4 regions of the Streptomyces sp. NPDC056527 genome follow, and region 3 is predicted to be linked to each of the others. Evidence: riboswitches for the same ligand, from Rfam matches in the RefSeq annotation. Region 3 holds a riboswitch; each other region holds the start of a gene.
What was found. Region 3 has a riboswitch for cobalamin ahead of metE (5-methyltetrahydropteroyltriglutamate--homocysteine S-methyltransferase). Riboswitches for the same ligand answer to the same signal wherever they lie in the genome.

Region 1: another riboswitch for cobalamin. It lies ahead of ACFQ7Q_RS28610 (energy-coupling factor ABC transporter permease); the one in region 3 lies ahead of metE (5-methyltetrahydropteroyltriglutamate--homocysteine S-methyltransferase).
Region 2: another riboswitch for cobalamin. It lies ahead of ACFQ7Q_RS09965 (cobalamin biosynthesis protein); the one in region 3 lies ahead of metE (5-methyltetrahydropteroyltriglutamate--homocysteine S-methyltransferase).
Region 4: another riboswitch for cobalamin. It lies ahead of cobN (cobaltochelatase subunit CobN); the one in region 3 lies ahead of metE (5-methyltetrahydropteroyltriglutamate--homocysteine S-methyltransferase).

Annotation. Positions count from the first base shown of each region.
Region 1 covers NZ_JBHTTQ010000080.1:25,982-33,186, forward strand. The annotation lists gene ACFQ7Q_RS28595 (ATP-binding cassette domain-containing protein) at 1-513, opposite strand, end outside; gene cbiQ (cobalt ECF transporter T component CbiQ) at 510-1,259, opposite strand; gene ACFQ7Q_RS28605 (energy-coupling factor ABC transporter substrate-binding protein) at 1,266-1,610, opposite strand; gene ACFQ7Q_RS28610 (energy-coupling factor ABC transporter permease) at 1,610-2,308, opposite strand; cobalamin riboswitch at 2,337-2,561, opposite strand; gene ACFQ7Q_RS28615 (PTS-dependent dihydroxyacetone kinase phosphotransferase subunit DhaM) at 2,608-3,012, opposite strand; gene dhaL (dihydroxyacetone kinase subunit DhaL) at 3,009-3,614, opposite strand; gene dhaK (dihydroxyacetone kinase subunit DhaK) at 3,629-4,621, opposite strand; gene ACFQ7Q_RS28630 (hypothetical protein) at 5,232-5,462, opposite strand; gene ACFQ7Q_RS28635 (DUF6896 domain-containing protein) at 5,709-6,158, shown strand; partial or broken gene ACFQ7Q_RS28640 (IS5 family transposase) at 6,164-6,973, opposite strand; gene ACFQ7Q_RS28645 (GNAT family N-acetyltransferase) at 7,032-7,205, opposite strand, start outside.
Region 2 covers NZ_JBHTTQ010000013.1:26,860-34,064, forward strand. The annotation lists gene ACFQ7Q_RS09945 (hypothetical protein) at 1-948, opposite strand, end outside; gene ACFQ7Q_RS09950 (alpha/beta hydrolase) at 1,026-2,150, opposite strand; gene ACFQ7Q_RS09955 (anion permease) at 2,547-3,812, shown strand; gene ACFQ7Q_RS09960 (hypothetical protein) at 3,825-4,046, shown strand; cobalamin riboswitch at 4,160-4,304, shown strand; gene ACFQ7Q_RS09965 (cobalamin biosynthesis protein) at 4,336-5,298, shown strand; gene ACFQ7Q_RS09970 (cobyric acid synthase) at 5,295-6,803, shown strand; gene ACFQ7Q_RS09975 (putative cobaltochelatase) at 6,862-7,205, shown strand, end outside.
Region 3 covers NZ_JBHTTQ010000107.1:1,962-9,166, forward strand. The annotation lists gene ACFQ7Q_RS32035 (acyl-CoA thioesterase) at 1-222, opposite strand, end outside; gene metE (5-methyltetrahydropteroyltriglutamate--homocysteine S-methyltransferase) at 227-2,545, opposite strand; cobalamin riboswitch at 2,720-2,949, opposite strand; partial or broken gene ACFQ7Q_RS32045 (hypothetical protein) at 3,040-3,476, shown strand; gene ACFQ7Q_RS32050 (immunity 49 family protein) at 3,655-4,443, shown strand; gene ACFQ7Q_RS32055 (antibiotic biosynthesis monooxygenase) at 4,466-5,038, opposite strand; gene ACFQ7Q_RS32060 (SAM-dependent methyltransferase) at 5,114-5,560, opposite strand; gene ACFQ7Q_RS32065 (LacI family DNA-binding transcriptional regulator) at 6,112-7,122, shown strand.
Region 4 covers NZ_JBHTTQ010000029.1:30,559-37,763, forward strand. The annotation lists gene cobJ (precorrin-3B C(17)-methyltransferase) at 118-1,614, opposite strand; gene ACFQ7Q_RS16875 (precorrin-8X methylmutase) at 1,611-2,246, opposite strand; gene ACFQ7Q_RS16880 (cobalamin biosynthesis protein CobG) at 2,261-3,565, opposite strand; cobalamin riboswitch at 3,617-3,760, shown strand; gene cobN (cobaltochelatase subunit CobN) at 3,795-7,205, shown strand, end outside.

The sequences.
Region 1 (7,205 bases), on a different contig from region 3:
CGTCGGCTCGTCCATGATGAGGACCCGCGGCCGCATCGCCACGGCTCCCGCGATCGCCGCCCGCTTCCGCTGCCCGTAGGAGAGCAGATGGGTGGGCCGGTCCTCCAGGGCCACGATGTCCAGCGCCTCCAGAGCCTCGCGGACCCGGAGCCGAACCTCCTCCTCCGGAAGTCCCAGATTCATCGGCCCGAACGACACGTCCTGTCCGACCGAGGCCGCGAAGAGCTGGTCGTCCGGGTCCTGGACGACCAGCTGCACCGTCGTCCGCAGCCGGGTCAGCCCCTTCCGGTCGTACGACACCTCCTCACCGTCCAGCCGGAGCGCTCCGGCGCTGCCGCGCAGACCCCCGCTGAGCAGCCGCAGAAGCGTCGTCTTGCCGCCGCCGTTGCGCCCGAGGAGAGCCATCGCCCGGCCCTCCGGCACGGCGAAGTCGATGCCGTCGAGGACGACCGGCCCGTCCTCGTAGGCGAACGTGGCCTTCACCAGTTCCACGACAGGCGGTGCAGGGCTCACGGCAGGGACCTTTCCAGTACGAGAGTGAGCGCGACGAGACCGGCCAGGAGGCCGGCCGTCGACGCGAGGAACCGGGCCGAGACCGCGGCCTGGGGCACCAGGACCCGCAGGGTCCCGTCGTACCCCCGCCCGGCGAGCCCGGTCTGCAGGCGCTGCGCACGGTCGAAGGCGCGGACGAACGCGGTCGCGCCGAGCCCCGCGAGCGAGCGCCAGGTCGCCGCCCGGGTGGTGAGCCCGAGCCGGGCCGCCTGCGCCTGCCGGATCTTGGATATCGCGTCCAGCAGCAGGAAGCTGATCCGGTACATCACCAGCGCCACGTCCACCACGGGAGCCGGTACCCCGGCCCGTACGAGACGCGGCAGCACGTCCGAGACGGGTGTGGTGAACGCGAACAGCAGCACGCCCAGGGAGGCGGCCGAGGTCCGCAGCAGCAACTCGCCCGCGTGCACCGGACCGTCCGGCGCGAGGGCGACGATCCCCCGTCCTCCGCCGACCTCGAACAGGAGCGGGATCGCGCCCGTCACACAGAACCCGAGGGGGATCCGGAACGCCCGCCACAGCTGACGCCCCGGCACCCCGGCGGGGCCGAGGAGCACGGCGAGCGTGGCCGCCGCGACGAGCACGGCGCCCGGCCAGGGCGGCAGACAGACCGCGCACAGGGTCAGGCCGAACCCGAGCACGGCTTTCTCGCAGGGGTGACGGCGGCGCCAGCGACTGCTGTGCGCCGCCGCGTCGATCGGCAGCATCGGCGTCTACTCGTCGCCGGTGGTGACCAGCGGTTCCTTCGCCGCCAGGGCGCGCGCCTCACCCTGCCTGCGACCGCGCCGCAGCCCGAAGTAGTAGGCCAGCACGCCGGCGCCGAGCGCCGCCTGGAGCGAGAACAGCGCCGACTCGATCTCGCCGGACGGCGGCTCGTACAGCGGGCTGAACCACGGCTCGTAGTCGGGAGCGATCTCCGTGATCGCCGCCTCCGCCTCGCCGTCGGCCCCGGTGAAGGGCTCCTCCTTGTGGTCGCCGAGCCCCAGCACCAGCGGGAGCACCGCGAGCGCCGCGACGACGAGCAGGAGCAGTGTGTTGATCTTCGCGTTCCGGCTCATCAGGCGCTCGCCTCCGCGTTCTCGTTCTTCTTCCGGGACGGGAGCAGGACACCGAGGCGGGTCAGTTCCCCCTTGCTGGACTGCGTGAGCAGCCGCATCACGAGAACCGTGAGCAGCCCCTCGCTGACGGCGAGCGGCAGCTGGGTCACGGCGAAGATCCCGCCGAACTTGGCCAGCGCGCCGAGCACACCGCTGCCCGGGTCCGGGAAGGCCAGCGCGAGCTGCACGCTGGTGACGCAGTAGGTGGAGATGTCGGCGACGAACGCGCCGAAGAACACGCTCACCATCAGCGGCACGTTGGACCGGCGCAGCAGCCAGTACGTGCCGAAGCCGGCCCATGGGCCGACGATCGCCATCGAGAAGACGTTGGCTCCGAGCGTCGTGAGCCCGCCGTGGGCGAGCAGCAACGCCTGGAAGAGCAGCGTGATCGTGCCCAGGACCGCCATCACCGGCGGCCGGAACAGGATCGCGCCGAGGCCCGTACCGGTGGGGTGCGAGCAACTGCCCGTCACCGACGGGATCTTGAGCGCGGACAGGACGAACGTGAACGCACCGGACGCACCGAGCAGCAGGGTGGACTCGGGGTTGGCCTTGACCTCACGGGTCAGCGCGCGAACACCGTGGACAACGAAGGGAGCGGACGCGACGCCCCAGGCGGCCGCGTGCACAGGGGGCAGATACCCCTCGGCTATATGCATGGTTGGGAGACCCTCTCCAGCACCTCGTGGATGGACAACGCACCTTGGCCGGTCTCCTGGCTGACGGGTCATGCCGCCGCGGCTCCGCCTTCCCAAACCGCCGCGGTCTCCCGCGGTGGTCCAGTGGCTTCCCCGGAGGGATGGAGCCGGACTTCCCGATCACAGTGGCGAGGGCCGCACCGGTACCGCACCGGTTTCCCGTACACCAAGGCGCTGTGACAGTAGTGGGTTGACCAGGTACATCACAACACGGAGGCCCTTCCGGACGGTGTGTGACAGGTCTCGCGCGCGCCCCCCTCTCACTCCTTTCGGTACGTGTACGCCTCCGATGCCGCGGCCACCACGGCGTCCAGATCGCCGCCCGCGCTCGCCGTGACGAGGGCGGCGACGGCGCCCTCGACGAACGGGGCGTCCACCAGCCGGGCGCCCTCCGGCAGCTCGTCCTCCTCCGCGAGGAGCGCCTTGACCGTCAGTACGGCGCTGCCGAGGTCGACGAGCAGCGCCACTCCGGCGCCCCGGTCGACCTCGTGTGCCGCCGCGACGATCAGGTCCGAGCTGGTGCCGAGGCCGCCGGCCGGTGTGCCGCCCGCGGGGGCGATCGGCGCGGTCGCCCCGCCGCCCGCGAGACCCCGGGCCAGCACGGTGACGGCGGCGGCCACCTCCGCGCTGTGCGAGACCAGGACGATTCCGACCTGCGCGGTCATGCGGCCGCCACCTCGGCGAGGGCGGCGATCAGCAGCGCGGACGAGGTGGCCCCCGGGTCCTGGTGGCCGATGGAACGCTCGCCGAGATAGCTCGCCCTGCCCTTGCGCGCCTGGAGCGGGACGGTCGCGAGGGCGCCCCGCTCGGCAGCCTCCCGGGCCGCCGCGAAGGACTCGCCGAGCCCCTCGGCCGCGGGGACGAGCGCGTCCAGCATCGTCTTGTCGCCGACCTGGGCCCCGCCGAGCTGCCCGACCGCGGCCACTCCCGCGGCGAGCGCCGCGGCCAGCTCCTGCCGCGTCACGGTCGGCTCCTCGCCGAGACTCTTGCCCGTCCGGCGCAGCAGCGTCCCGTACAGCGGCCCGGACGCACCGCCCACGGTGGAGATCAACTGCCGCCCGGCGGCGACGAGTACGGCCCCCGGTGTCGCGGGCGGCTCCTTCTCCAGCACGACCGTCACGGCGGCGAACCCCCGCTTCAGATTGACCCCGTGATCGGCGTCGCCGATCGCCGAGTCGAGCTCGGTGAGGCGGTCGGCCTCACGGTCGACGGCGGCCGCGGCGATGGTCAGCCAGCGAAGGAAGAACGCGGCGTCGAACTCGTTCACCTCGGACACCCCTCTCACCGGCCCCAGCGCAGGGCGGGCGTCTGCACGGGCGCGTCCCACAGCCGCAGCATCTCCTCGTCGGCCTCGCACAAGGTGACCGAACAGCCGGCCATGTCGAGGGAGGTGACGTAATTGCCGACCAGGGTCCGGGCGACCGGCACCGCGCGTTCGGTCAGGACGCGCTGGACCTCGGCGTTGAAGCCGTACAGTTCGAGCAGCGGAGTGGCGCCCATGCCGTTGACCAGGGCGAGGACCGGACCGGACGGCCGTAGATCGTCCAGTACGGCATCGACGGCGAAGTCCGCGATCTCCCGCGAGGTCATCATCGACCGCCGCTCGCGCCCCGGCTCTCCATGGATTCCGACGCCCAACTCCAGCTCACCGGCGGGCAGTTCAAAGGTCGGGCTGCCCTTGGCGGGCGTGGTGCACGCGCTCAGGGCCACGCCGAAACTCCGCGACCGTTCGTTCACCCGCCGCGCGATCGCCTCCACCCGCTCCAGCGGCGCGCCCTCCTCCGCGGCGGCCCCGGCGATCTTCTCCACGAACAGCGTGGCCCCGGTCCCGCGCCGCCCGGCGGTGTACAGACTGTCCGTCACCGCCACGTCGTCGTCGACGAGCACCTTGGCGATCTGGATGCCCTCGTCCTCGGCGAGCTCGGCGGCCATCTCGAAGTTGAGGACGTCCCCGGTGTAGTTCTTGACGACGAAAAGGACCCCGGCCCCGCTGTCGACCGCGGCGGCGGCGCGCACCATCTGATCGGGCACCGGTGACGTGAAGATCTCCCCGGGGCATGCGGCCGCCAACATCCCGGGCCCCACGAACCCCCCGTGCAACGGCTCATGACCGGACCCGCCCCCCGACACCAGCCCGACCTTGCCGTCCATGGGCGCGTCCCGCCGCAGCACGACGCGATGCTCGACATCGACGGTGAGTTCGGGATGCGCGGCGGCCATCCCCCGCAGCGCATCGGTGACCACGGTCTCCGGGACGTTGATCAGCATCCTCATGGTTACCTCCTGATGAGACTAGCGAACAGGTCACTGAGCATGGTTTTTGCAGGTCAGAGCCAGTGAGGCAAGTTGTTGATCTTGGCGGGCCGTGGCGGCGGGGGGCGGTTCTGTGCGGTACTGATGCTGACTGAATGCCGACCTTCCTGATGATGTATCAGGTTCGGGTTGCGTGAACGAGCTTTGCGAATGCGCATCATGGCGCAATTATCGACGCGAGGTCGCATGGGCGCACCGGTGCGTCGTGGGCCGGATCCGCGGTCCTGGTCGGTGGAACGCCCAGGGAATGATCGCCTCCACGTGGTCCTGCGGCAAGCACGACGATGGGTTGTGTCTTTCCGTGTGAACCATCGTCGGAATCGACCCGAGACGAGGCACCTGCACCTGGCAGGGGAGCGCCTGTTCTGTCCAGATGGTCTTGCTGCTCTCGCTGAAGCGGACGCCCCAGCTCTGGGAGAGTTCGGTGCAGATGAGCAGACCGCGGCCGCGGTCTGCTGGACGGTGCCGCCGTGGTGCAGGCTCCGCGCAACCTTCGGAACGCGGAGTGGCCCGCGTGAGAATCCGGGGATTCTCGCGCGGGCCGGGAGGCCTGGAACCGGACGTCGGCCGGTCAGCTGCCGGAGGAGGCGAGGTACTCGGCGACGGCGGGCACCTCAGTACCGTCCTGAACCTGCTTCAGGCCTCCGGGCACACCCGCGGCGGGCTGCACGATGTACGTCTTGGTGCTGGATGCCCTGGCCGGGTCGGAGAAGGTCTGCGGTTCGTGGAAGCCCTCGGAGTACGAGGTGAGGGTACGGAGTGCGGCGGTGATCACTCGGCCGGATTCCGGAGCCCTTCCCATGAGAGAAGCCGAGGCCCAGGCGTCTGGGATCGGGTGCCACTGAACGGGTCAGTGCGTCGCGGTCAGTCGTCTTCCGGGATGGACGGAGCTGTGTAGGCGATGTCGAGGACGTACTTTTCAGGGGTGGGGCACTGTGCCCAGGCCTGCGCGATGCGTTCGAGGCTCCAGGCGTCACCGATCTGCTGCAGGGTTCGGATGTATTACTGATCGTTTCAGAATGCCGTCCTGCGGAGACGCTGGCAGCCCATGGAACAATCCCTTCAGCCACTGGCTCAGGGGGGATGGCGCAGTATGGAACGGGTTGGGGATGCACGGGACCTCGTGCTTGGTTACGTCGACGCCCTGAACTCAGTTGACGAGGCCACGAGGGCGGCAATCCCGTCGCTTGAGCGACTCGCAGATGTCCTCGACTTGGTCCGTTCGCGCCAGATCCTCAGCCGGAGTGGGCGCATCGGCACCTACTCCTACACGGTTCATGGGGCAGGGTGCCGCTTCGTCAGCGACAACGGCACCGAGGTCGATGTCGACTTCGCAGCCGACGGGAGCGAAATCTTCGACCTCTGGCGGCTGCGCTGGTACGGGCTGAGCCTGCCGGAGCCTCTTGACGTCACGGATCAGGACCTGCGGATAGCGGTGCGGTCCTTGCAACCGCTTCTGACCGAGGTGCGACCGGGGTGGTTCAGCGTAGCCAGCTGATCGCTTCAGGAAGAGGTGCGCAGGCGGCGGAGGCAGGTGAGGCAGCAGGCCAGGTCGAGCAGGCCCTGGTGGAGGTCAGCTCGTCGTTCGTAGCGGGTGCGGAGCCGTTTGAACTGATGCAGCCAGGCGAAGGCGCGCTCGACGACCCAACGGACCTTGCCCAGCCCGGAGCCGTGGGCGACACCGCGTCGGGCGATCATCGGCTTGATGCCCCGCTTCCACAGCAGGCGGCGGTACTTGTCGAAGTCGTAGCCCCGGTCCGCGTACAGACGCCGGGGCCTGCGGCGGGGGCGCCCCCGCAGACCCCGGATCGACGGGACGGCGTCGAGTAGCGGCAGGAGCTGGGTCACGTCGTGCCGGTTGCCGCCGGTGAGTGTGACGGCAAGCGGAGTTCCGTGGCGGTCGACGATCAGATGGTGTTTGGAGCCGGGACGGGATCGGTCGACGGGCGAGGGGCCAACGTGATCCCCCCTTTGAGAGCCCGGACGTGCGACCCGTCCACCGCGCAGTCGTCCAAGTCCAGCAGATCGGCGCGGCGCAACTCGGTCAGCAGGGCGGCGTGCAAGCGGGGCCATACGCCGGCCTCGGTCCAGCCTCGTACCCTTCGCCAGGCTGTGACTCCGGAGCAGCCCACAATCTCGGCGGGCACGTCGCGCCACGCGACACCGGTCCGCAACACGTACATGACGCCTGCGAGGGCCGCCCTGTCCGGAACGCGCAACCGCCCCGGGGTAGCGGCGGCGCCGTTCGGGAGCGGGCGGAAGAAGCGGGGCCACTCGCTCCCACAGGTCATCCGGAACAAGATCAGCACGCACGCGGACACCCTGTCGGCCAAGATCGACATGCGCAAGACCTGAGGCTCAACTGAATTGCTCAGGAAGGTTGTTGGCTGTAGATCTTGCGCCACTGGTCAGCGGTGCCCCGCTCGCTCATCCCGGCGGTCCGATAGACGCCGAGAGCGCCGACTGAGTTGTGGGTGTCGACGTCGACGCCCACGCTGTGATGGCCACGGTCCCGGAGGAGCCGGAAGACGGTGCTCAACAGCTG
Region 2 (7,205 bases), on a different contig from region 3:
GGCCGCGAGCCAGGCGCGGTACTCGTCGCGGGCGGGGCCGGGGGTGAGCCGGGCGCAGCCGCGGAGCATGTCCTCGGCCGACTGCTCGATGTTGCCCGCCGGGCTCTGGGCGGCGACGCAGATCTGCTCCAGCTTGACCCAGACCGCCCAGTTCCCGAGCGGGGTCAGGGTGGCGAGAGCGTCTTCGGCGCTCTCGGGGCCTTCGCCGAGGGTCAGGGCGCCCACGGCGGCGAGCCCCTCCAGGGCCCAGTCGAGCAGGGCGGAGAGTCCGTCGGGTCCGGCCGCGCACACGGCGTCGGTGTCGGTGCCCTCGACGGGGACCTCGCAGCGCTCCTCGCGCAGCTCCTCGACCCGCTGCTGGAGCAGGTCGAGAAGGGCGGGGACCAGGACCGGTCCGGCGGAGAGCTGGAGGAGGGAGAGCAGCTGCGGGACGGCCTCGACGACCTCGGCCACGGCGCTGGGCGCCACGTCCTCCGGGGCGGGGTGCACCAGCGACCAGGCGTCGAACAGGGCGACCCAGCCGCGCAGCACGGCGGAGTCGTCGCGGTCCCAGGCGTGCAGCCGCCAGCCGGGGCGGGCGGTGCCGTCGTGGAGTTCGACGAGTCCGGCGAGCCGGGCCCGGTCCCAGCCCGCCCGGATCTGGTCGGGCGTCAGGTCCAGTGCGGCGGCGGCGCGTTCCTGGACGGCGAAGGCCTCGGGGTCGGTCGGAGCGGCGCCCCCGGCCCCACGGTCGACGGCTGCCCAGCGGGCGATCCGTACGGCGTCGGCGAGGACGGTCCGTGCCTGGCGGGCCAGTTCCGCGCGGGGCGGAGTGCCCTCGGGCGGCCGCGGCGCCGGCCGGGTGCGCCGCGTCGTCACGGCCCGTCGGGCGGTGGCGAGTGCCCGCGGACGGACGAGTCGGAGTCTGGAGTTGCGCGCCAATTGCTCATCAGGCTTTCGAGACGTCACGGAGGCAGTCTTCCCGCTGACGGCCTGAAAGCCCAATCGGAATCGGCAGCGCCGGTGGAACACCGCGCGAGGAGGGGTCAGAGCAGGGGGGTGAGGAAGCGGCGCAGGGCCTCTTCGTAGCGGACCGGGTCGGCGTTCCACATCGAGGCATGCGGGGCGCCGCGGACCGTGTGCAGGGTGACCAGTTCCGGGCGGCGGGCGGCCAGTTCGAGGGAGGGCTCCCAGGGGGCGATGGTGTCGTCGGGGCCGTGGAAGACCAGCGTCGGCACCCGCAGACCCGCCGGGTCGGCGGCCTGCTGGAGACGGCCGCCGTCCAGGCCGGTCCTGTCCTGGGCGGCGCGGACGGCGAGCGGAAGCAGCGGGCCGGGCACGCGGCGGGCGGAGGCGAGGTTGCGCAGGGTGGCTTCGTGGTCGAGGACCGGGGAGTCCAGGACGAGGCCGCGGATCACGTCCCGTACGCCGGAGTCGGCGGCGGCGTGCAGGGCCATGGTGGCCCCGGGCCCCCAGCCGAGCAGGACGACGTGCTGGGCGCCCTTGCGGACGGCGTACCGGATGGCCGCGTCGACGTCGCGCCACTCGGAGGCGCCGAGGTGGCCGAGGCCGTCCGGGGACCGGGGCGCGCCCTCGTCCCCTCGGTACGCGAGGCACAGGACGGGGATCTGCCGTCGGGAGAGGAACGGGACGAGGTTGAGGGGGTGCCGGCGGGTCGTGCCGATGCCGTGCAGGGCGATCACCCAGGTGGAGCGGGCGCCGGGGACGAGCCAGGCGGGCAGGGTGCCGAGTTCGCCGGGGATGTCGGCGTCCTCGTGGTCGAGGCCGAGCGCGGTGCCCGGGTCGCCGCTGTGCAGCTCGGGGGTGAAGCGGACCCGGGCGCCGGGTTCCAGGGTCCCGAGCTCGACCCGTTCCAGGCGGCGGACGACGGTGTCCGCGCTGTGCGGGACCCGGTCGAGCACGGGTCCGACGACGGCGTGGATGCCGGGACCCTCGATCCCGTACGTACCCGGGCGCAGCGACGCGAGGCTGCGGGTCAGGGTGACGTGACCGGGGTCCGTGGCATGCACGGTGAGGCGGGGGTCGCGGGGCAGGGGCCGTCCGGCCGCCTTGAGGGCGGCGTCACTGGCGTACCGGCCGGCCGCGATCGCGGCCGCGCCGACACCGAGCAGGGTGGTGACGGCCGCTGCCGTCGCTGTAGCCGGGCGCACGCTCCCAGTGTCGGCAGGGCGGGGACGGGCTGCCACCGGACAGACCCGCATGGGCCCCGACCGGGCCACCGTCGAGCGGACCCACGGAGGGCCACTCCGGAGTGACGTGGATCTCTTCGACGGGTCCCCCGGTCGACTGACACGGCCCCTGGGGTGTCCGGCTGGTGACATGGGGCGAGAGGGGCGGAAGTGGGACACGTCCCTTGTGTCCCCCAACGGCACGGCTTACCCGGGGTTGCGGGGCGACCACATCGTGGACAGATCCGCGCCCGGAGACGCTAAGCGGAATGCCCGAACACGGTTAGAGTCACCATGCAGCCCGACCCAGTTCACCTTCCGTTCACTCAGGTTGCCTACGTTCGTCCAGCCACTGACGTCAAACGATTGCCTGGGTAAATGGAACACATCACGCTGCTGCTCGCGATTGTGGTCGTGACAGCTCTCGTGTTCGATTTCACGAACGGTTTCCACGACACCGCCAACGCGATGGCGACGACCATCTCGACCGGTGCCCTCAAGCCCAAGACGGCGGTGGCCATGTCCGCCGTGCTCAACCTGGTCGGTGCGTTCCTGTCCGTCGAGGTCGCCAAGACGATCTCCGGCGGGATCATCAACGAACAGGGCATTCGTACCGAAGTGATCTTCGCGGCGCTCGTCGGCGCCATCCTCTGGAATCTGCTGACCTGGCTCATGGGTCTGCCCTCCAGCTCCTCCCACGCCCTCTTCGGCGGCCTCATCGGCGCGGCCGTGATGTCGGCCGGCTGGTCGGCCGTCAACGGCGGCACCATCGTCACCAAGGTGCTCATCCCCGCGGTCGCCGCGCCGCTCGTCGCCGGCCTGGCCGCCATGGCGGCCACGAGGCTGACGTACAAGATCGCCTCCAGGACCGACCAGAAGTCCACGGCGAAGGGCTACCGGGCCGGCCAGATCGCCTCCGCCGGTCTCGTCTCCCTCGCGCACGGCACCAACGACGCGCAGAAGACCATGGGCATCATCACCCTGGCCCTGGTCACCCAGGGTGTCGTCGACCCCGGTTCCAACCCCCCGATGTGGGTCGTCGTCTCCGCCGGTGTCGCGATCGCGCTCGGCACCTACCTCGGTGGCTGGCGCATCATCCGCACGATGGGCAAGGGCCTCACCGACCTGCAGCCGCAGCAGGGCTTCGCCGCCCAGACCAGCGCCGCCACGGTCATCCTGGCCTCGTCCAACCTGGGCTTCTCGCTCTCCACCACGCAGTCCTGCTCCGGCGCCGTGATGGGCGCGGGTCTCGGCCGCAAGGGCGGTGTCGTCCGCTGGTCGACCGCGACCCGGATGTTCGTCGCCTGGGGTCTGACCCTGCCCGCCGCTGGCCTGGTCGGCGCCGGCGCCGAGTTCCTCACCAAGCAGGGCAGCTGGGGCGTCGCCGTCGTCGCGGTCCTCCTCGTGGGCGGCTCCGCCGTCATCTGGTCCCTGTCGCGCCGCCAGCCGGTCGACCACAACAACGTCACGGCCGACGAGATCGACGCCGAGCCCGCGGGTGTCGTCACCACCGCGATCGCCGCGGTCACCCCGCCGCCCACCGGTTCCGTCGCCTCGGTCGCGGACGAGGACCTCAAGACCACCATCCCCTCGCCGGCCCCCACGGACCCGGCAGCCCCCACGGCCCCCGCGGCCGCGGTGTAAGGAACGAACGACATGAAGATCGACTGGGCAGCTCTCGGCTCCGTCTTCGGAGTCAGCCTCGTGGCGACCGTCGCCCTCGTGGGCCTGTTCACCCTCGGCATCGTCGGCCTCTCCAAGCAGGAGCAGGCCGCCTCCCAGGGAGGCTCCGCCGCCCTGGCGCGCACCGGCGCGTACGCCTGCTTCGCGCTGTGCGTGGCGGCCGTCGCGTACGGCATCTATCTGATCGTCGTCTGACGACGGTCCCGCTTCGACGGACGGGCGGTCGCACCTTCGGGTGGGACCGCCCGTCCGTCGTTCCTGTGGTGCTCCGCACACTGTCCCGCCGCAGGTCAAGCGTGAGTTGACGGGTGTTCGCACAGCGTGGTGGACTTCCGGGGCCATTACGGCGGCAACAGAGGAAGCCCGGTGCGAATCCGGCGCGGTCCCGCCACTGTGACCGGGGAATCGATCCCCCGGGAGCCAGGAACTCTCGCCGCCGGTCACGTCGAGCCAGGGCGCGGACCCTGAGTGAGGACACAGCGCCATGCCCGGCCGCAGTGCAGCCACAGGTGTATTCGCGTACGGCGCCGCCGCCGGTCTGGCCGCGGACCTGCTCATCGGCGACCCCCGCCGCGGCCATCCGGTCGCCGCGTTCGGGCGCGCCGCCGGCTCCGTCGAGAAGCTTCTCCGGCGCGACCACCGCGGGTGGGGCGCGCTGCACACCGCCGTCTGTGCCGGTGGCGCCACCGCGATCGCCGCGCTGGCCGCGCGTGCCGTACGCGACCGCCCCGGAGCCGCCGTCGCGCTGACCGCCGCCTCCGTCTGGGCCGTCGTCGGCGGCACGACCCTGGGCCGGGAGGCCCGCGCCATCGGCGGCGCCCTGGCGGCCGGCGACCTGGAGGTGGCCCGCGAGCGGCTGCCGCATCTGGTGGGACGCGATCCGCACTCCCTGGACGGTCCGGCGATGGCCCGCGCGGTGGTCGAGTCCGTCGCCGAGAACACCTCCGACGCCGTCGTGGGCGCCCTGGTCTGGGGCGCGGTCGCCGGGGTTCCGGGACTGGTCGGCTTCCGGGCCGTGAACACGCTGGACGCGATGGTCGGCCACAAGTCCCCGACGTACCGGCGCTTCGGCTGGGCCTCGGCCCGGCTCGACGACGTGGCCGGCTGGCCGGGCGCCCGGCTGACCGCCGCGCTCGCGACGGTCGCCGGTGGCGACCCCAAGGGGGCGGCGAAGGCATGGCGGCAGGACGCCGCCAAGCACCCGAGCCCCAACGCCGGTCCGGTGGAGGCGTCCTTCGCGGGGGCGCTCGGCGTCCGGCTCGGCGGGACGCTCTCGTACGGCGGACGGGTCGAGCACCGGCCGGTGCTGAACGGGGAGGGCCGGGCCGTGGAGGTCGGGGACATCGAACGGGCGGTGCGGCTCTCGCGCCGGGTCACCGCGCTGACGCTGGCGGTGTGTGTGGGTGGACGGATCGTGGCGGGCGCGATGAAGCGGAGGAAGGCATGAGAGGCGGGGGGCTGCTGGTCGCGGGAACCACGTCCGACGCGGGCAAGAGCGTCGTCACGGCGGGCATCTGCCGCTGGCTGGTCCGGCAGGGTGTGAAGGTCGCGCCGTTCAAGGGCCAGAACATGTCCCTGAACTCCTTCGTGACGCGCGAGGGCGCGGAGATCGGCCGGGCGCAGGCCATGCAGGCGCAGGCCGCCCGCGTCGAGCCGACCGCGCTGATGAACCCCGTGCTCCTGAAGCCGGGCAGCGACCGCTCCAGCCAGGTCGTCCTGATGGGCAAGCCGGTGGGCGAGATGAGCGCCAGGGGCTACCACGGAGGGCGGCAGCAGACGCTCTTCGAGCCCGTCCTGGCGTGCCTGGAGGAGCTGCGGGGCACGTATGACGCCGTGATCTGCGAGGGGGCGGGCAGTCCGGCCGAGATCAACCTGCGGCGCACGGACATCGTGAACATGGGCATCGCGCGGGCGGCGCGGCTGCCGGTGCTGGTCGTCGGCGACATCGACAGGGGCGGGGTGTTCGCCCAGTTCTTCGGCACGACGGCGCTGCTCGCGCCCGAGGACCAGGAGCTGATCGCGGGCTATCTCGTGAACAAGTTCCGGGGTGACGTGACCCTGCTGGAGCCGGGCCTCGACATGCTGCTCGGGCTGACCGGGCGCCGGACGTTCGGTGTGCTGCCGTACGCGCACGGCCTCGGTATCGACGAGGAGGACGGCCTGCGGGTCTCGCTGCGGGGCACCGTCCGCGAGTCGGTCGTCGCGCCGCCGGTCGGCGAGGACGTGCTGCGGGTCGCCGTCTGCGCCGTGCCGCTGATGTCCAACTTCACCGACGTGGACGCGCTGGCCGCCGAGCCCGGCGTGGTGGTGCGGTTCGTGGACCGTGCCGAAGAGCTCGTCGACGCGGACCTGGTGGTCGTGCCGGGGACGCGCGGGACGGTCAAGGCGCTGGCCTGGCTGCGCGAGCGCGGCCTCGCGGACGCGATCGCCCGACGGGCCGCGGAGGGCCGCCCGGTGCTCGGCATCTGCGGCGGCTTCCAGGCGCTCGGCGAGCGGATCGAGGACGAGGTCGAGTCGAAGGCCGGCACGGTCGACGGGCTCGGACTGCTGCCCGTACGGATCCGGTTCGCGCCCGAGAAGACGCTGGCCCGGCCGGTCGGCGAGGCGCTCGGCGAGCCGGTGGAAGGGTACGAGATCCATCACGGCGTCGCGGACGTGCGGGGCGGGGAACCCTTCCTGGACGGCTGCCGGGTCGGCGCCGTCTGGGGCACGCACTGGCACGGCTCCCTGGAGAGCGACGGCTTCCGCCGGGCGTTCCTGCGGGAGGTCGCGGCCGCGGCCGGACGGCGCTTCGTCCCGGCCCCCGACACGTCGTTCGGCGTGCTCCGCGAGGAGCAGCTGGACCGTCTCGGCGACCTGATCGAGGAACACGCGGACACGGAGGCGCTGCTGCGCCTGATCGAGAACGGCCCGCCGAACGGGCTGCCGTTCATCCCGCCGGGCGCGCCGTGAGGGCGGGCCCGTACATGAGCGAACGTCAGCGACCCGATCTTGAAGGAGTGACCACCCGATGAGCACCCGGTATCCGTTCACCGCCGTCGTCGGCATGGACGACCTGCGGCTCGCGCTGCTGCTGAACGCGGTGAGCCCGGCGGTGGGCGGTGTCCTCGTACGCGGCGAGAAGGGGACCGCCAAGTCGACCGCCGTGCGGGCGCTCGCTGATCTGCTGCCGTCGGTGGCGGTGGTCGCCGGGTGCCGGTTCAGCTGCGACCCGGGCGGGCCCGATCCGCAGTGCCCGGACGGGCCGCACACCGAGACGCCCGGGGCCGCCCGCCCCGCGCGGATGGTCGAGCTTCCCGTCGGCGCCTCCGAGGACCGGCTCGTCGGTGCTCTGGACATCGAGCGGGCGCTCGC
Region 3 (7,205 bases):
GGAGTGGAACGTCATCCGGTCGACGGAGACCGTCACGGCGGGGCCGTCCGCGTGGCGGCCCGCCGCTGACGCGGCCGCGTCGTCGATGAGTTTCATGACGACGCCGCCGTGGATGGTCCCGTACAGGTTGGTCTCGTGTTCGCTCATGATGTGGGCGAGGGTCACCTGGGAGTCGGCCGGTGCCTTGTGGGCCCGATCGCCGACGGTGATACGGGTGTTCATGCGCTCAGTTCTCCGTGTGGGGCAGGCGGCCGCGGACCCGGCGGGCCGCCGCGGTCATGTGTTCCAGGGCAGGCCGGACCTCGCCCCAGCCGCGCGTCTTCAGACCGCAGTCGGGATTGATCCAGAGCCGGTCGGCGGGTACGGAGAGCAGGGCACGCTCGATGAGGGAGACGGCCTCCGCCTCCTCCGGGACGCGCGGCGAGTGGATGTCGTACACACCGGGGCCGACCTCCCGGGGGTATCCGGCGCCGGCGAGTTCGTCCGCGACCCGCATATGGGAGCGCGCGGCCTCCAGACTGATGACGTCCGCGTCGAGGTCGTCGATGGCGCGGAGGATGTCGCCGAACTCGGCGTAGCACATGTGCGTGTGGATCTGGGTTTCCGGACGGACTCCGGCCGTGGTGAGCCGGAAGGCCTCGGTGGCCCAGGCGAGGTACGGGGCGTGGGCGTCGGCGCGCAGCGGCAGCGTCTCGCGCAGGGCCGGTTCGTCGACCTGGATCACCGACGTGCCCGCCGCCTCCAGATCGGCGACCTCGTCACGCAGGGCGAGCGCGACCTGGCGGGCGGTGTCGGCGAGCGGCTGGTCGTCGCGGACGAAGGACCAGGCGAGCATCGTGACCGGGCCGGTCAGCATCCCCTTGACGGGACGGGAGGTCTGCCGCTGTGCGTACGTGGTCCAGCGCACCGTCATCGGCGCCGGGCGGGAGACGTCGCCGGCCAGGACGGGCGGCCGGACGTACCGGGTGCCGTACGACTGGACCCAGCCGTGCTGGGTGGCGAGGTATCCGGTCAGCCGCTCGGCGAAGTACTGGACCATGTCGTTGCGTTCGGGCTCGCCGTGGACGAGGACGTCGAGACCGGCCTTCTCCTGGAAGGAGATCACCTCGCGGATCTCGGCCTCGATCCGCTCCTCGTACTCCGCCGTGTCGAGCCATCCGGCGCGCAGGTCGGCGCGCGCGGTGCGCAGTTCGGCGGTCTGCGGGAAGGAGCCGATGGTCGTGGTCGGCAGAGCCGGCAGACCCAGGTGGGCCCGCTGGGCGGTCGCGCGCTCGGCGTAGGGCTGGGCGCGGCGGGCGTCGCTCTCGGTGACCGCGGCGGTGCGGGCCCGTACGGCCGGGTCGTTGGTGATCGCCGAGCCTGCGCGGGAGGCCAGATCGGCGCGATTGGCGGCGAGTTCGGCGGCGATCGCGCCGGTGCCCTGGGACAGGCCGCGCGCGAGGGTGGCGATCTCGGCGGCCTTCTGGCGGGCGAAGGCGAGCCAGCGACGGATCTGCGGGTCGACGTCCCGCTCGGCGGCGGCGTCCAGCGGGACATGGAGCAGCGAGCTGGACGCCGCGACGTCGACCTGACCGGCGAGGCCGAGCAGGGTGCCCAGGGTGGTGAGGGACTTCCGGTAGTCGTTGATCCAGATGTTGCGGCCGTCGACGACGCCGGCGACCAGCCGCTTGCCCGGCAGACCGCCCACCGTCGCGAGATCCGCGAGGTTCGCGGCGGCGGCATCGGTGAAGTCGAGCGCGAGTCCCTCCACGGGGGCCTTCGCCAGCACGGGCAGAGCCCCGCCGAGCCGGTCGAAGTAGGAGGCGACCAGCAGCTTCGGCCGGTCGGCCGCACCGCCGAGCTCGCGGTAGGCGCGGGCGGCGGCGTTCAGCTCGGCGGGGGTGCGGTCCTGCACGAGGGCGGGCTCGTCGAGCTGCACCCACTCGGCGCCGGCCGCGCGCAGGTCCGCGAGCACCTCGGCGTACACGGGCAGCAGCCGGTCCAGCAGGGTGAGCGGTTCGAAGTCCTCGGCGACTCCGGGCGCCGGCTTGGCCAGCAGCAGGTACGTGACCGGTCCCACCAGGACGGGGCGGGCCGCGTGGCCGAGCGCGAGGGCCTCCTTCACCTCGGCGACCTGCTTGCCGCTGTCGGCGGTGAAGGCGGTGTCGGGACCCAGTTCGGGGACGAGGTAGTGGTAGTTGGTGTCGAACCACTTGGTCATCTCCAGCGGAGCCACGTCCTGCGTGCCGCGGGCCATCGCGAAGTACCCGTCGAGCGGGTCGGCCTCGACGGCGGCGCGGTGACGGGCGGGTACGGCGCCGACCATGACACTGGTGTCGAGGACGTGGTCGTAGAGGGAGAAGTCGCCGGTCGGGACCTCGTGGATGCCGGCGTCGACGAGCTGCTCCCAGTTGGTCCTGCGCAGTTCCCGGGCGGTCTCCCGGAGGGCATCGGCGGTGACGCGGCCCTTCCAGTAGCCCTCGACGGCCTTCTTCAGTTCCCGGTTCCCACCCTGGCGGGGGTATCCGTGGACGGTGGCCCGTGCTGCCGCGGACTCGGTTGTCACGTGACTCTCCTTCGCGAGCTTGCGTGTCGTGAGACAGACCCGGAGAGCCGCGAGCGAAGGGGTGACGAACCGGGCGGACCACCGCAGAGGCGTACATCGAGGTACGCGCGGCCGATCCGCCCTGCTGTGCACGCCGACCCGCCCACGAGGTCACCGGGATCACCGCATGCGAACGGTCGCATGCGGGCAACGGGCAGGTCTTCGGACTCGCGAGCACGTCTCGTCGTACGGAAGCCGTACGAGACACCTACTGGCCGTCGCTTCCCAGGCCCTCACGGGTCCAGTGCGTATGACGGCGGTCGTTCTCGCTCACCGCTGCGGGGCAGTCCCGGATTCCCACCGGGTTCCCTCTTACGACGCGTCCCGCCTGGCTGACGGGGCGAACCAGCTGCACGGGCAGCGTACCGCGCGGGTGAGGAACGGCGCGATCGACTCGTATTCCGGACGGCGAAACGAGACACACGCGCTGCGAGGGGCCGTGGGGCGCGACGCACCAGGCCGCGCACGACATCGACGTCCTGCACCGGCTCGCGGGCGGCTGGACGCGCCAGGTCCAGGCCCTGGGCGACCTCATGGTCCACGGCGGCAATCCCGCGGGCCGTCTGGAGAACTTCGGCGACGGACCCGGGGGAGTGGTGAAGGTGTGGAACTCCCGCCGCTCGGCCTTCCGTCCGGACGCCAACGTCACCCACCCCGTGCCGGACGCCGAGGACAACGCCGGCCACGGCGGCGCCGATCCGCTGCTCATCGACGAGTTCCTGCGCTTCGTCCGCGACGGCGGCCGCACCGACACCTCGCCGGTCGCCGCGCGCATGGCCGTCGCGGCGGGCGTCCGCGCCACCGAGTCGCTGCGCGACGGGGCACACCGCGCGAGGTCCCGTCCCTCGACCCCGAGCTGGTCGCCTACTTCGGGCGAGGTCAGCGCACTTGATAGCGTTCCGTTCGCCGGTCGAACGGATCAAGGAAGGGCGACAACCGTGCGGGAAGTGACGCGTCACGAGGTCGACGAGCAGCGCATCGTCCAAGCGCTGGAGGACATCGGCGGGCGGGCGTTCGGCCGTTGGCACGGGCTGCGCTACGACAGACTGTCCCTGCAGGCGTTGCGGGACATGGGCGACGAGCTGCTCGACCACGTCGCCGCTCGTACCCTGGACGACCCCGCGCTCGGTCTCGGGCCCTCCCGCAAGGCGCTGCTGACCTCGGCCGCATGCGCGTTCGGGGTGCTGGAACTCGGAGCCTTCCCCGATGGGGACTGGGAGATCTCCTTCCCGCTCGTGAACGAGACGCTGAGCAGCGACGAGTTCAGCTTCGGGCATGCCGTCGACGAGGTGCCCACCGCGCGGACCTGGCTGGACGCGTTCGGACTCTGCCTGGCCAGCGGTGTCGTACGCGAGCGGGACCGGGTGATCGGACTGCTGCTGCGGGAGGACTACGCGCCCGCGATCCGTGACGGCGTGCCGTACTCGCGGCTGGAGTCGCGATCGGAGCCGGCGGACCTGGCGGAGATGGACGCCCTGTGTGGCTACCTGACTCCGTCGCGTGGGCACCTGCCCAGGGACTGGCCTTCCGTGACGCTCTGTATGCCGGAGGCCGAGGAGCGCGCCGAGGCGGCGCGTCGTCTGGACGCCGTCGGCGCGCTGTCGCCGGACCAGCGACTCCTGCGTGTGCTCCTGGAGGACGATCAGCCGGCCTTCGAAGAGGCCCTGGCCGACCGGCTCGTCCGGCACCGCGAGAGCGTGCAGGCCGACGCCGCCCCGCGCAGCCTGCTGCCGGTCGGCGCGATCGCGCTGGCCGCACTTGCCGTACAGGTGCATGGGTGGGACCTGGGCGTCACGTCCGGCTATCTGCCGGAAGGGCTGGTGCGCGCACCGGAAGGCGCCCCGGGGGTCGGCGTCTGACATCGTCGCCGACGGGCACCCCCTAGCGACCCAGCCAGCCGCGCAGCATCCGGCTCACGGCCGGCATCGCCACGTACGTCATCAGGACGTTGAACACGCACGCCATGACCGCGCTGCTGAGGAGAAGCGGCAGCGCGGTCAGGTGGGGCACGAGGAAGTAGCCGCCGAGGACGGAGATCGGGTAGATCGCCAGGGTGGCGCTGATCGCCATCTTCCATCGCGGCGGCGCCGGCCGCGTCGAGCCCGGCTTGGCGAACCACGTCTCCATCCCGGTCAGTCGCCGCCGGGCTATCTCGGTGTGGTGGTGCCCCTCGCAGTCCGCGAACCACGCCGCCCGCTCCGGCGACTCCTGCCACTCCCGGAAGGCCGCCGCGTCGCGGAAGCGATGGACGAGGAACCAGGGGGCGTCACCTCCCGTGGAGCGGAAGAGCCCGTAGCCGAGATGGCCGGGAAAGGTGGCCGCAGTGGCGAGAATGCCCTGGGCCCACCTCTCGAAGGCGGCTTCGTATCCGGGCTCCACCCGGCGGGCTATCAGCAGGGTCACCTCGCCGGTGTCGGCGGGGACCGTGGCGTGCTCAAGACTCACAGCGGTCACTCGTACTCCTCGTGATCACGCCGCGCCCGCGCCCACTCTACGCGGCGCCCGAGTCCGCGCCGCCGGCCTCCGGGCTCAGTAGTACCGGCGCATGATCTCGGTGGTCCACGCGGGCTGGGTCACGTCGCCGATCGGGCCGAACTCGGCCATGTAGGGCTTGATGTCGAGGACGGGCGTCCCGTCGACCGCGTCGAGGCCCGTCACATGGATGTCGAGTCCGTCGGTCCTGACCAGTCGGCAGCGCGAGACGCCGAGCCGGTTGGGACGGTTCTTGCCCCGCTGGGCGAAGATGCCGACCAGCGGCCAGTCGGTGTTGCCCCGCGGGTGGCGGGCGCCGGTCTCGATCTTCCGGGGTGGTACGCGGTCGAAGTGGTACACGACCTCGATGTGCGAGAAGGCGTCGAGGCCGGCGAGCGCGTCGGGGGTGAACCGGCTCCCGTCCAGGCGGATGACGGCGGACACGTCGCCCCAGGCGTCGTCGTAGACCTCGCCCCGGCCGCCGACGACCCGTCCCACCGGCAGGGAGACGACCTCGGAGGGCGCCGCCCCGAGTGTGCCGTCGACCAGCGCAGCGTCCGCATCGGCCCGGTGCACGGAGAGCGGTACGCCGTCCTCGGGGACGCCGAGCAGGCGGCTCAACTCGGCGCGCAGCGACCGCGGCAGCCGCTCGACGACGTCCGGCGTACAGGATTCCTCGCAGCTGACATAGCCCATGGGCGAGTGCGGTCCGTCGCCCTCCCACTCCGGCCGCCGGCCTGTCGCGGCGTCCGGATCGACCTGCTGCCAGGTCACCCGGCAGCTGCCGTCCGGCAGGCCGAGATCGGTGGCGACCGAGGCCGCGATGCCTTCCAGGGCGACGCGACCAGGACTCGGCTCGGGGGACAGGAGGGCGATCACGGGCATGGGACGGCCTTTCCGGAGCGGGTACGACAGTGCGTGCCGATCACACGCCTGGCGAGGTTACGTCCCTCCGGGCCGGAGCGGTACAAGATCGGCGGGAATCGTCTCCGTCGGCAATTCTCCTTGCGACGAGGACGCAATTGGCTTGCGGTGCTTGCGCTAGTCTTGCGCGCATGACGCGACGACTTGCTCAGGTGGCCAAGAAGGTGGGGGTCAGCGAGGCCACGGTCAGCCGTGTTCTCAACGGCAAGCCCGGTGTCTCCGAGGCGACTCGGCAGTCCGTCCTGACGGCCCTGGACGTCCTCGGCTACGAGCGGCCCACCCAGTTGCGGGGCGAGCGGGCGCGTCTGGTGGGTCTCGTGCTGCCGGAGCTGCAGAACCCGATCTTCCCCGCCTTCGCCGAGGCGATCGGCGGAGCGCTGGCGCAGCAGGGGCTGACGCCCGTGCTGTGCACGCAGACGAAGGGCGGCGTGTCGGAGGCCGACTACGTGGAACTCCTGCTGCAGCAGCAGGTGTCCGGGATGGTCTTCGCCGGCGGTCTGTTCGCCCAGGCCGACGCGCCGCACGACCACTACCGGCAGCTCGCCGAGCGGAACGTCCCGGTCGTCCTCATCAACGCCCCCATCGAGGGGCTGGACTTCCCCTGCGTCTCCTGCGACGACGCCGTCGCCGTCGAACAGGCCTGGCGCCATCTCGCCTCGCTCGGACACGAGCGGATCGGCCTGGTCCTCGGCCCCGGCGACCACGTGCCCTCGCGCCGCAAGCTGGAGGCCGCCCGGCTCGCGGCGAAGGCGGCGGGCGGGGAGCTGCCGGAGAAGTTCGTCGAGCGGACCATGTTCTCCCTCGAAGGCGGCCAGGCGGCGGCCGCGCGCCTCCTGGAGCGGGGGGTGACCGGGATCGTGTGCGCGAGCGACCCCCTGGCGCTCGGCGCGATCAGGGCCGCCCGGCGACGGGGGCTGATGGTCCCCACGGACGTCTCGGTCGTCGGATTCGACGACTCCGCGTTCATGAACTGCACCGAGCCGCCCCTGTCCACCGTCCGGCAGCCCATCGAGGCGATGGGGCGGGCCGCGGTCGAGCTCCTCTGCGCCCAGATCCAGGGCACCCACACGCACCCTGGCGAGCTGCTCTTCGAGCCCGAGCTGGTGGTCCGCGGCTCGACCGCCCAGGCGCCCGTCGCCTAACTCCTCCGGATCCCGGCAGTCGCACGCGTCACGGCCCGGCTCCCGCTTCACGCGGGCTGCCGGGCCGTTGCGCTGTGCCGACG
Region 4 (7,205 bases), on a different contig from region 3:
GGGGAGGGCCCTTTCCGGACCTATGTGGAGCATGTGAAACGGGGGAACCCCTGTGTGACTCCTGAGGTGGGGGAAGGGTTGTGCCCGCCCCCCACCTCGGATCTCGCGCCCCGAATCTCAGCCGTACCGCCGCGGCGTCCACGTGATGGTGCGGCCGTCGCCCCGCTCGACCGCCCGCGTCTGCGAGGAGCCGATCAGGAGGAGGGTGCGCATGTCGACCTCGGAGGGGTCCAGGGTCTTGAGGGTGAGGACCCGGACCGACTGCTCGGGGCCGCCGACGTCGCGGGCGACGACCACCGGGGTCTCGGGGGAGCGGAGTTCGAGGAGGAGGTCGCGGGCGGCGGCCACCTGGTGGGTGCGGGACTTCGAGCCCGGGTTGTAGAGCGCGATGACCAGGTCGGCGGAGGCGGCGGCGCGGAGCCGGGCCTCGATGACGTCCCAGGGCTTGAGCCGGTCGGAGAGGGAGATCGTCGCGTAGTCGTGGCCGAGGGGGGCGCCGGCCGCGGCGGCGGCCGCGTTGGCGGCGGTCACCCCGGGGAGGACCCGTACGGGCACGTCCGCGTACTCCGGCTCGCAGGCGACCTCCAGGACGGCCGTGGCCATAGCGAAGACGCCCGGGTCGCCGCCGGAGACGACCGCGACCTTCCGGCCGCGCCGGGCCAGGTCGAGGGCGAACTCGGCGCGCTCGGACTCGACCTTGTTGTCGGAGCCGTGCCGGATCTGCCCGGGGCGCAGGACCGGCACCCGGTCCAGGTAGGTCGTGTAGCCGACGAGGACGTCGGCGTTGACGAGGGCGCCGCGCGACTCGGGGGTGAGCCAGGGCGCCCCGGCGGGGCCGGTGCCGACGACGGTGACCTCGCCCGTCTCCCGTACGGGAGGTTCCTGGTCGACACGGGAGGGGAGGACCGCGACGGAGAAGTACGGGACGGAGGCCGGGTCGACCTCGGACAGGACGCCCGTCCGCTCGCCCGCCATGAACGCCCGCTCCACGTACCGCGCGTCCTCCAGGCGGCCGGCGCGCTCCAGGGCGCGGCGGACGGTCGGGAAGGTGCGGCCGAGCTTCATCACGACCGCCGAGTCCGTGCCCGCGAGGCGGGCCGTCAGCTCGTCCTCCGGCAGCGTGCCGGGGATGATCGTCAGGACCTCCTCCGCCTCGCACAGCGGCTCACCGAGGCGCGCGGCGGCCGCGCTGACGGAGGTGACGCCGGGGATGACGGTGGTGTCGTAGCGGTCCGCGAGCCGCTTGTGCATGTGCTGGTACGAGCCGTAGAAGAGCGGGTCGCCCTCGGCGAGCACGGCGACGGTGCGGCCGGCGTCCAAGTGGGCGGCGAGGCGGGCCGCGGCCTCCTCGTAGAAGTCGTCGAGCGCGCCGCGGTAGCCGCCGGGGTGGTCCGTGGCCTCCACCGTGAGCGGGTACATCAGCCGCTCCTCGATGTGGTCCTCGCGGAGGTGCTCGGCGGCGATGGAGCGCGCGATGGACCGGCCGTGGCGGGCCGAGTGGTAGGCGACCACGTCGGCGGACGCGATGGCCTTCACGGCGGCGACCGTCATCAGGTTCGGGTCGCCGGGGCCGAGGCCGACTCCGTACAGCTTGCCGGGGGCGATGGCGCTCATGCCTGGATCTCCGCTTCCGTCGCGATGGCGTTGATCGCGGCCGCGGTCATCGCGCTGCCTCCGCGCCGGCCCCGTACGACGAGGTAGTCGAGGCCCAGGGTCTGGGCGGCGAGGGCGTCCTTGGACTCGGCGGCGCCGATGAAGCCGACCGGTATCCCGAGGACGGCCGCCGGGCGGGGCGCGCCCTTCGCGATCATCTCCAGAAGGTGGAAGAGGGCGGTGGGCGCGTTGCCGATGGCGACGACGGAGCCTTCGAGGCGGTCGCGCCAGAGTTCGAGGGCGGCGGCGCTGCGGGTGGTGCCGAGCTCGGCGGCGAGGGCGGGCACGGCGGGGTCGGAGAGGGTGCAGACCACGTCGTTGTCGGCGGGCAGCCGCTTGCGGGTCACTCCGCTGGCGACCATCTGCGCGTCGCAGAGGATCGGTGCGCCGGCGCGCAGGGCGGCGCGGGCGCGGGAGACGACCTGCGGCGAGTAGGCGAGGTCGCGGACGAGGTCGGTCATGCCGCAGGCGTGGATCATGCGGACGGCGACCGTGGCGACGTCGGCGGGCAGATCCGCGAGGTCCGCCTCGGCGCGGATCGTGGCAAAGGACTGGCGGTAGATCTCCGCGCCGTCCTTCTCGTAGGCGAACATCGTGTCGTTCTCGCTCATCTCGTTGTGCGGGCCGTTGCGACTGCTTCGGTCAGGGAGGTACGGGGGGTGGGGCGGCCGTTCACGAGGTAGGCGCCCTCGGCGGTGGCGAGGACGTCGACCCAGGTGCCGGGGGCGCCCGGGGGGTGGCCGCACCGGCGCTCGCACCCGGAGAAGTGGACGGGGAGGCCCGGAGTGCCGGGTACGGCGTCCGCGCGGACGTCGGCGAGGGACTTGGCGCAGCCGGGGCGTCCGGTGCAGGCGCCGACGCCGGCCCAGGGGTCGTCGGGGCGGGTGATCAGCCCGGCCGCGTCCAGCTCGGGAAGCCGTGTGCGGGAGGCCCCGACGACGACGGCTCCGCGCCAGGGCGTGAGCCGTACCTCGTCGGCGGGCAGCAGCGCGCGGAGCTGGGCGGCGGTCATCCGCCCGAGCGGCGCGAGCACGTGCAGCGCGTCGCTGCCGAGCGCTCCGGGCCGGGGCGGCGCGGCGTGCGGCAGCTGGGGTGCGGGGGTGACGGGATGGGCGTCGACCCCGGCCCGCGCGAGCGCGGCGGCGAGGTCGAGCAGGCCGGTGGCGGGTGCGGGTGCGGGTGCCGTGGGGCCGCCGACCGTTCCGGGACGGCCGGCGGTGCCCGGCAGCTCCTTCACGCGCCAGGCGCCGTTCCCGGCGGTCCGGGCGGCTCGCAGGAACGCGTCGGCCGCGGCGAGCGCGGCGCGCGGCGCGTCGGCGTCGGCGACGCGGAACGCCTGCGCGCCGACGTACAGAAGGGCGCCGCCACCGTCCGCCCAGGACCCCGCTGCGATCAAGGTCACATCTGCGCCCAGCCGCGCCACGTCGCCCCGGCCGTCGTCCAGGGCGAAGAGGAAGCGGCCCGACAGGGCGGCCGTCCAGGGGGCCGCGCAGAGCAGCTCGTCCAGTTCGCGGGACCACAACTGCACGTCCGCGTGGCCGAGTCCGTCCACTCCCGCCGTCGGGGAGGCGACGATGTTGCGGACGCGTTCGTGGGTGGTCGAGGGAAGAAGACCGGCTTCCGTCAGCCGGTCCGCCAGCTCCGCCCCGCAGCCCTCTCCGAGGCCCCGCAGCTCCACGTTCCCCCGGGACGTGACCGTGACCCGGCCGTCGCCCAAGGACTCCGCGGCCGACGCCAGGACCTCCACCTGATGTGACGTCAACAAGCCTGCGGGCAGGCGCAGTCGGGCCAGGCCGCCGTCGTCGGCGGGGTGCAGGCGCAGCGCGCCGGGGCAGGCATCGCCACGGTCCCGTATGGGAGGTTCGCCCCGGTTGGGCGTTGTGGGTGGGGTGGGCGACATGGCGGCGAGCATACCCACGTGGATCCGGGCGACCCCTGGGGACGACCCCTGCCCGCCGTGCGCACGATCTACTATGCAGACGGCATGGGGTCCCAGGACCCCGGGGAGGAAGCCCGGTGAGAATCCGGCGCGGTCCCGCCACTGTGAGCCAGGTCGCACCAGCGGCCCGGTGAGTCAGGAACTCCTGCCGTCCATACGACCACCCGGGGCGCGGACAACCCCGAGGAAGGCCTGCGCACGCATGCGAATTCTGTTGCTGTCGCACTCCGACACCGACCTGCTCAGCGCCCGCGCGGCCGGCGGCCCCGTCGAGTACCGGTTCGCCAATCCCTCCCGCCTCGCCCTGGACGACCTGCCCGGGCTCCTCGACGGCGCCGACCTCGTCGTCGTCCGTCTCCTCGGCGGTCTGCGCGCCTGGGAAGAGGGCCTGCAGGCGCTGCGGGCGGCGGAGATCCCGCTGGTCGTGCTCTCCGGCGAACAGGCCCCCGACGCCCAGCTCATGGAGACCTCCACCGTCCCCGTCGGCGTCGCCACCGAGGCCCACGCCTACCTCGCGCACGGCGGCCCGGCCAACCTGGAGCAGCTGGCCCGCTTCCTCTCCGACACCGTGCTGCTCACCGGCCACGGCTTCGACGCCCCGGCCGCCGCGCCGACCTGGGGCCCGCTGGAGCGCACGCCCCGGACGACCGACGGCCCGACGGTCGCCGTGCTCTACTACCGCGCCCACCACATGAGCGGGAACACCGCCTTCATCGACTCCCTCTGCGAGGCGATCGAGGACAAGGGCGCCCGGGCCCTGCCCCTGTACGTCGCGTCCCTGCGCGCCCCCGAGCCCGAGCTGCTCGACCGCCTGCGCGGTGCCGACGCGATCATCACGACCGTCCTCGCGGCCGGCGGCACCAAGCCCGCCGAGGCCCAGGCCGGCGGCGACGAGGAGGCCTGGGACGCGGGCGCGCTCGCCGCCCTCGACGTACCGATCCTGCAGGCGCTCTGCCTCACCGGTTCGCGTTCGGCCTGGGAGGAGAACGACGAGGGTCTCTCCCCGCTGGACGCCGCCAGCCAGGTCGCCGTCCCCGAGTTCGACGGCCGGCTCATCACCGTCCCGTTCTCCTTCAAGGAGATCGACGAGGACGGGCTGCCCGCGTACGTCGCCGACACCGAGCGCGCCGCCCGCGTCGCCGGGATCGCGGTCCGCCACGCGCGGCTCCGCCACATCCCGAACGCGGAGAAGAAGCTCGCCCTGGTCCTCTCCGCCTACCCGACCAAGCACTCCCGGATCGGCAACGCGGTCGGCCTGGACACCCCCGCCTCCGCCGTCGCGCTGCTGCGCCGCCTCCGTGAGGAGGGGTACGACTTCGGTCCGGTCGAGGAGATCCCCGGCCTGGTCTCCGGCGACGGCGACGAGCTGATCTACGCCCTGATCGAGGCCGGCGGCCACGACCAGGACTGGCTGACCGAGGAGCAGCTGGCGAAGAACCCCGTCCGCATCCCGGCCGCCGACTACAAGCGCTGGTACGCGCAGCTCCCGGCCGAGCTGCGCGAGGCCGTCGAGGAGCACTGGGGCCCGGCGCCCGGCGAGATGTTCCTGGACCGGTCCCGCAACCCCGAGGGCGACATCGTCCTCGCCGCCCTGCGGCGCGGGAACCTGCTGATCCTCATCCAGCCGCCGCGCGGCTTCGGCGAGAACCCGATCGCGATCTACCACGACCCCGATCTCCCGCCGTCCCACCACTACCTGGCCGCCTACCGCTGGATCGCGGCGCGCGCCGAGGACGGCGGCTTCGGGGCGGACGCGATGGTCCACCTCGGCAAGCACGGCAATCTGGAGTGGCTGCCCGGCAAGAACGCGGGCCTGTCGGCCGCCTGCGGTCCGGACGCGGCGCTCGGCGACATCCCTCTGATCTATCCGTTCCTGGTCAACGACCCGGGCGAGGGCACGCAGGCGAAGCGTCGTGTGCACGCGACGCTCGTCGACCACCTGGTGCCGCCGATGGCGCGCGCCGACTCGTACGGCGACATCGCGCGTCTGGAGCAGCTGCTCGACGAGTACGCGCAGATCTCCTCCATGGACCCGTCCAAGCTGCCCGCGATCCGCGCGCAGATCTGGACGCTGATCCAGGCGGCGAAGCTCGACCACGACCTGGGCCTGGAGGACCGCCCGGAGGACGACGGCTTCGACGACTTCCTGCTGCACGTCGACGGCTGGCTGTGCGAGGTCAAGGACGCGCAGATCAGGGACGGTCTGCATGTGCTCGGCGGTGCCCCGACCGGTCCCGAGCGCGTGAACCTGGTCCTGTCGATCCTGCGCGCCCGGCAGATCTGGGGCGGTACGCAGGCCCTGCCGGGTCTGCGTGAGGCCCTGGGTCTGGACGAGTCGGCCGCGACCCGCACCACCGCCGACGAGGCGGAGGCGAAAGCGCGCGAGCTGATCGAGGCGATGGAGGCGGCGGACTGGTCCGTGGACGCGGTCCCGGCGGTCGCCGGCGCGTACGGCACCGACGTCCAGGCCGTGCTCCGCTTCGCCTGCGAGCAGGTCGTCCCGCGGCTCTCCGCCACGACCGACGAACTCACCCACGCCGTCCACGCGTTGAGCGGCGGCTTCGTGCCGGCCGGGCCGTCCGGCTCGCCGCTGCGCGGTCTGGTGAACGTGCTGCCGACCGGCCGCAACTTCTACTCCGTCGACCCCAAGGCCGTCCCCTCCCGCCTCGCGTGGGAGACCGGCCAGGCACTCGCCGACTCGCTCCTGGAGCGCTACCGCTCCGACAACGGAGAGTGGCCGACCTCCGTCGGTCTGTCCCTGTGGGGGACGAGCGCGATGCGCACGGCGGGCGACGACGTGGCCGAGGCGCTTGCCCTGCTGGGCATCCGCCCGACCTGGGACGACGCCTCGCGCCGGGTGAACGGCCTGGAGGCGGTCCCGCTCGCCGAGCTGGGCCGTCCGCGCATCGATGTGACGCTGCGCATCTCGGGCTTCTTCCGGGACGCGTTCCCGCACGTCATCGGGCTTCTCGACGACGCCGTACGGCTGGCGGCCTCGCTGGACGAGCCGGCCGAGGACAACTTCGTACGGGCGCACGCGCAGGCCGACCTGGCCGAGCACGGCGACGAGCGGCGGGCGACCACCCGGATCTTCGGCTCGCGGCCGGGCACGTACGGTGCGGGCATCCTCCAGCTGATCGACTCGCGCGACTGGCGGACGGACGCGGACCTCGCCGAGGTGTACACGGTGTGGGGCGGGTACGCCTACGGACGCGGTCTCGAAGGCCGTCCGGCGCGCGCCGAGATGGAGACGGCGTACAAGCGGATCGCGGTGGCCGCGAAGAACACGGACACGCGCGAGCACGACATCGCCGACTCCGACGACTACTTCCAGTACCACGGCGGCATGGTGGCGACCGTCCGCGCGCTGACGGGCACGGCCCCCGAGGCGTACATCGGCGACTCCACCCGCCCCGAGACGGTCCGCACGCGGACCCTGGTCGAGGAGACCTCGCGGGTCTTCCGCGCCCGGGTGGTCAACCCGAAGTGGATCGAGGCGATGCGCCGCCACGGCTACAAGGGCGCGTTCGAGCTGGCGGCGACGGTCGACTACCTCTTCGGCTACGACGCCACGACCGGTGTGGTCGCCGACTGGATGTACGACAAGCTCACG